2 regions of the Arthrobacter sp. 2MCAF14 genome follow, and region 1 is predicted to be linked to the other one. Evidence: riboswitches for the same ligand, from Rfam matches in the RefSeq annotation. Region 1 holds a riboswitch; the other holds the start of a gene.

Region 1 (2,960 bases):
CGTCGGCGCCCTCCACTGCGTGGGCCGCCGAGTCTGCAATGGTGATGTCGAAGCCGAGGGGAGCCATGTTCCGGACGAACTTCTCCATCGCAGCCGGATCCGTGTCCCAGATCCTGACAGTGTTAATGCCCAAGGCCACCCGGAAAGCCAGGGCCTGAAACTCCGATTGGGTTCCGGTTCCGATCATCCCCATGATCCGGGCATCGGGGCGAGCGAGTTTCTTCGCGACCATCCCCGACGTAGCCGCCGTCCGCAGCGCTGTCAGCACTGTCATTTCCGCGAGGAACGTCGGATAACCGTTATGGACGTCGGACAGGACACCGAAAGCTGTCACGGTCTGGAAGCCGCGCGCTGGATTCGAAGGGTGTCCATTTACATACTTGAAGCCGTATGTTTCCTGGTCGCTGGTGGGCATCAGCTCGATGACCCCAAATGGCGTGTGACTTGCCACCCGCGGAGTCTTGTCAAAAGATTCCCACCGCCGGAAGTCGTCTTCCAAGTATTGAATCATCTCCGAGATGATGGTCTCCGGGCCTCGCCCGGCCGTCCAACGAACCATATTGCGGACATCGACAAAGCGCGTCATGTGCGCTCCTTTCCCTCATAAGCACTGTTGCTACGAGGCTACGGAGCGGCGATATGCATCCACAATTGCCAAAGTACGTACTTTTCATTGAAAGGCTGCACAAAATGATGAACGCATCTCTACATAATGCTCATTGGATAAAGGCGTCCGTCGTGCGGGCGACTACCGGAGGACGGAACTGAGCAACAGGCTCGTCTCGCTATTGACGATCCCCTCGATGCCGCGGATCCGGCCCAACACCTGGTCAAAGTCACTGAGGCTTTCCGTGCGCAGCTCGGCCACAAGATCCCACCCGCCGTTGGTGGTGTGCAGTGCCCAAATCTCCGGAAGTCCCCTGAGTTGGCGAATGACTTTGTCGGCCGATCTTCCCTCCAGGGCAATGAGCGCAATGGCGCGAATGGCAAGTGGATCGACCTCGTCGCGCACCCTCGCAGTGAAACCAACGATGGTTCCCGAGGAAACTAGACGCTCGAGCCGGCTATTCACAGTGGCCCTGGCGACGCCCAGCCTCCGCGCAAGGCTGGCCACGGACGCCCTGCCATCCTCCCTCAGAGCGGAGAGGAGCTGACGGTCAAGGTCGGTGAGTGCTGCCATAAAGATAAACGTATCGCCCATTCCCCAAGCGGGCCTGAGTCCGTAGGGTATCGACATGAGCATCTACATCAGCCCCGACTCTGCTGCATGGTCGCTGACGGCCATGGCGACTGGTGCGTCAGCGGGATCAATCGATGATGCAAACGGCATGTCCAACTTGGTGAAGGAAATCTACGAGACGGAAGGTTTCGAAGCCCTGTCGGGTGTGGTTTTTGCCTTGGCTCATCACAACAGCCTCTCGCTGCATGCACTCGCCACCGCCACCGGGATATCCGTACACGAGCTGCTGGAAATCCGGAAGCATCAAGGTTCCACTTTTCATCACTCCCCTACGGCAGTAGCGTCGCGGTTCGACGCCATTCCACCCCGGATCCAGGCAAGCCTGGACCCGTTGCCGAAAGAAACCGACGCCTAAGACCCCCGGTTACGGAACATGACGACGGCCGGTGATGCAGGCCGCCGTCGTGGATGTTATTTTCTTCTTGAGTAATGAGCACCAGCGCGAAGCCCTGACTTGCTGGTCGGCAACCCTCTCTCCGGCGGGGTGCCTCAGGTGACTACTCGGCGTATCGACACTTTCGAACTGCAAGCGTGACTGAGGAGCACCAATGCCTGAACCCACCGAAGAAAAACTCTCGTACCGTCTCATCACGGGCCCTGACACGAAGGATTTCTGCGAGCGGATCTCCACCGCCCTCGCGGAGGGATACGTGTTGCACGGCAGCCCGGCCGCGACCTTCAATGGCACGGACGTGATTGTGGCCCAGGCCATCGTCCTACCCGCCGCGATCGCGAGCGCAGATGCAGCAGTTGCCAACGCGGTAGACCAGCTTGATGAAGAGTTCGACGGCGAGGGGCACGCATGAGCTACGCAGGCGACCTCAGTCCGCACGATGCCTGGGCCAAGCTGGAACAAGGCGCCATCCTGGTGGACGTCCGCACCGAAGGCGAGTGGGCACACATCGGGATCCCTGACACAAAGGCCACGGAGAACGATCCCTTGTTCATCCAGTGGAACTTGGCCGGCGGCATCCCCAACACCCGTTTCATCGAAGAGCTGACGCAGCAGGCTCCGGAGGCAAATGGTACCGAACTGGTCTTCCTCTGCCGCTCCGGACAGCGTTCCATCGCCGCCGCGATCGCAGCAACACAGGCCGGCTACACCGCCTACAACGTCCTGGAGGGCTTCGAGGGCGAACCGGACCGCTACGGCGAGCGAACCGTGAACGGCTGGAAAAACCGTGGACTTCCGACGAACCTGGGGAACATCTAAGTGACTTTCAATCCTGACGCCGCCGGCTGGAGCCCTGACACCCAGGCAGTCCGCGGCGGTCTTGACCGCACCAACTTCCAAGAAACGTCCGAGGCCGTCTTCCTGAACTCCGGCTTCGTCTATGAGTCCGCCGCAGCCGCAGAGCGCGCATTCACGGGCGAGGACGAGCGCTTCGTCTACTCCCGTTACGGCAACCCCTCCGTGGCCACTTTCCAGGAGCGACTGCGCCTGCTCGAAGGCACCGAAGCGTGCTTCGCGACGGCGTCGGGCATGTCCGCTGTCTTCACCGCCCTCGGTGCGTTGCTGGCCGCCGGCGACCGCGTGGTTGCCGCCCGCTCGCTCTTCGGTTCCTGCTTCGTGATCCTCAACGAGATCCTGCCCCGCTGGGGCGTCGAGACCGTCTTCGTGGACGGCCCGGACCTGGACCAGTGGCGTGCCGCATTGTCCGAGCCGACAACGGCAGTGTTCTTCGAGTCGCCGTCGAACCCCATGCAGGAAATCGTGGAC
Region 2 (2,960 bases), on a different contig from region 1:
CTCGACGAAGAGCGCGGTGAACTTTCCGGTGCCGGCGCCGATGTCTGCCGCGTCCCGGGCGCCTTCCGGCAGCAGCCAGTCGGCCGAATCCGCAGGGTAGCCGGGCCGGACACGATCATAGTGTTCTCCGCCGTCCTGGAAACTCCGGCCGAGTTCAAGGCGCCGTTCCTCATAGAGCTTGGGGCCGGCTGACGTGCCTTTGGGTCGCGGGGCCACGCAGGAACTCCTTCGTAGGACAGGAAAAATACCCTACGAATCTACCGCAATCAGTCGGTGCTGCAGGGAGCCGCTCCCGCGGTCCCGGGAGTGTTGGGAGCCCACTCCGGATAGCTGCGGTGGTCGTTCGCCGGCACCCAGCGGCCGGCATCCACCACGTAGTCCCAGCTGAGGCCGTTGCTCTTGAGCGCCTGGATGCCCGCAATGAGCCGGGTGGCGTCTTCCAAGCGCGAGCCCACGCCGAAACTGGCTCGAAGTGATCCGGAGGGCAGGCCGAGGCGCTTGAGCAGCGGGTGGGCGCAAAAGCGTCCGTCGCGCAGGCCAATGCCGTGCTCGGCCGCAAGATAGGCAGCCACAAGTCCGGCGTCGTAGCCCTGGAGCGAGAAGTTCACGACGCCGATGGTGTCCTGGGGATCCGTGTCGCTGAAGATCTGGTGCACGGTCACGCCGTCGATTTGCTTGAGGCCCTCGACCAGATGTGAGCGGATGGCTGCCTCGTGGGCGTGCCATTCATCGTGGTCGAGGCTGGCGATGACCTGCGTTGCCCGGGCGAGTGTGGCCGCGCCGAGTACGTTCGGCGAGCCGCCTTCGTGCCTGGCCGGTCCTGTGGCCCAGCTGACCGAATCGAGGCGCGCTTCGCGGACGGCGCCGCCTCCGGCCAGGTGCGGTGTGCCGGCGTCGAGCCAGTCGGGACGGCCCACCAGGACACCTGCGCCAAACGGTGCATAGAGCTTGTGCCCAGAGAAAACCAAGTAGTCGACATCCGCTGCGGCGATGTCGATTCTGCGGTGCGGGGCGAGTTGCGCCGCGTCCACCACAATCCGCGCCCCGAATTCGTGGGCCAAGGCTGCGAGTTCCTTGATGGGCAGGATTTCGCCGGTCACGTTTGACGCGCCGGTGACAGCCAGAAGGCTGACGCCGCCGTGGGAGAGCGCTGTGCGGACATTGGCGACGGTCTCGGACAACGTTCCCGCGGCAACGATGCTGCGGTGGGGGACACTTTGCCACGGGAGGAGATTGGCGTGGTGCTCGATGTCCAGGTAAAGGACTTCGCCAATGTGTCGACCGCCCTCCACTGGCAGGCAGCCGGCCAGTAGATTGAGGGAATCGGTGGTGTTGCGCGTGAAAATGACCGAATCGTCCGGCCGGCCGCCAACGAAGTCACGGACGATGTTGCGGGCGTTTTCATAGACCGAGGTGCTGATTTGGGAGGCATAGCCTGCGCCGCGGTGGACGCTCGCGTAGTACGGCAGGATCTCGTTAAGGTACGCGGAAACCACCGTCAGGGCAGGTGCGGAAGCGCCGTAGTCAAGGTTGGCGTAGCGGATGTGGCCGCCCTGGATCAAGGGTGCCTGCAACTCCGCGCCGGTGACCGCGGCGAGCGGGCGCGATGCCCGGGGGAGGGTTTCACCACGGTGCTGTGCAGATTCCTTGTTCAGCGAAAGAGCCGGGGAAGTAAATGTGGCTGTGCTCATGGGACCTCACTCAAGAGGGACCCCTGCGTGCAGGGGGTCCGCGCTTGCCGCATCCGTTCCGGACCGGCCGGGTCGTCACCCGGGGCACCCCGCCGCGATGGAGGGTTGCCGGCCAGCAAACCGGGGTTTCGCGCTGGCACTCGTGACCTGTAAAGAGCGTAGGACACTGGCAAGGCTCATTCCAATGTGACCGGCGATTGTTAAGCGGATTATTACACCGCCGGAAAAGTGTGCCTTCTGCCGAAGAAAAAGCGGCGGACACCCCCAAAAGTGGGCGTCCGCCGTCGTTTATTCAGTGGAGAGGGTGGGCTAGAGGAGGTCGTCGAGCTCGGGGTTGAGCCTCTTGAGGACCTCGGAGTGCAGGATCGAGTTAGTGGCCACGGCGTTTCCGCCGAAGGGACCATCCGCACCGTCCAGGGACGTGAAGCGCCCGCCGGCTTCCGTCACGATCGGCACCAAAGCCGCCATGTCGTAGACCTGGAGTTCCGGCTCGGCGGCGATGTCCACGGCGCCCTCGGCCACGAGGCAGTAGGACCAGAAATCGCCGTACGCACGGCTGCGCCAGACATCGTTCTCGAGGCCCAGGAAGTTGTCCAGCTTACCGTGCTGCTTCCACTCGGAAAGCTCGGAGTAGGAAAGCGAGGCGTCTTCAAGCCGCGACACGTTGGAAACCTTCAGCCGGGTGGCTGCGGCCAGGGATCGGCCCATGTAGGCGCCCGAGCCCTTGGCCGCCCACCAACGCTTGCCGAGCGCCGCAGCGCTCACGAGCCCCACTACTACCTCGCCCTCGTCCACGAGGGCGATCAACGTAGCCCAGACGGGCACGCCACGCACGAAGTTCTTGGTCCCGTCGATGGGATCGATGATCCAACGCCTCGAGCCGTGGCCCGTGCTGCCGAATTCTTCCCCGAGGACGGCGTCGCGGGGGCGGGAACGGGAGAGCTGCCCGCGGATTGCTTCTTCGGCGGCTTTGTCGGCATCGGTGACGGGGCTCAGGTCGGGTTTGGTCTCGACCTGGAGGTCCAGTGCCTTGAACCGCTCCATTGTCAGGGAATCGACGGAGTCGGCCAGGACGTGTGCCAGCCGCAGGTCGTCATTGTAGCTCGAATCGGGTTGGGTCATGGTTCCAAACTACCGTCTTTTCGCGGGTGAGCCGGGGAGGTAGGACGGCAAGCGCGCAGTTAGTTGACCGTACCCAATTCCTTGGTCTCCTGGGCTTCCATGCGCGGGTCCGCGCCGAGGAGCCGGCGCAACGACGCCAAGCGGGCC

What was found. Region 1 has a riboswitch for S-adenosylmethionine ahead of AB4074_RS21610 (DUF1737 domain-containing protein). Riboswitches for the same ligand answer to the same signal wherever they lie in the genome.
Region 2: it holds a riboswitch for S-adenosylmethionine, as region 1 does, so the genes downstream of both, AB4074_RS00830 (aminotransferase class V-fold PLP-dependent enzyme) here and AB4074_RS21610 (DUF1737 domain-containing protein) in region 1, are expected to answer to the same signal.

What each region holds. Positions count from the first base shown of each region.
Region 1 is NZ_JBFRHB010000045.1:2,301-5,260, reverse strand. It holds gene AB4074_RS21625 (ornithine cyclodeaminase) at 1-586, opposite strand, end outside; gene AB4074_RS21620 (Lrp/AsnC family transcriptional regulator) at 749-1,180, opposite strand; gene AB4074_RS21615 (hypothetical protein) at 1,236-1,595, shown strand; SAM riboswitch class IV at 1,666-1,778, shown strand; gene AB4074_RS21610 (DUF1737 domain-containing protein) at 1,789-2,046, shown strand; gene AB4074_RS21605 (rhodanese-like domain-containing protein) at 2,043-2,453, shown strand; gene AB4074_RS21600 (O-succinylhomoserine sulfhydrylase) at 2,454-2,960, shown strand, end outside.
Region 2 is NZ_JBFRHB010000001.1:183,434-186,393, forward strand. It holds gene AB4074_RS00825 (class I SAM-dependent methyltransferase) at 1-216, opposite strand, end outside; gene AB4074_RS00830 (aminotransferase class V-fold PLP-dependent enzyme) at 267-1,691, opposite strand; SAM riboswitch class IV at 1,727-1,839, opposite strand; gene hisN (histidinol-phosphatase) at 2,001-2,813, opposite strand; gene rsgA (ribosome small subunit-dependent GTPase A) at 2,873-2,960, opposite strand, start outside.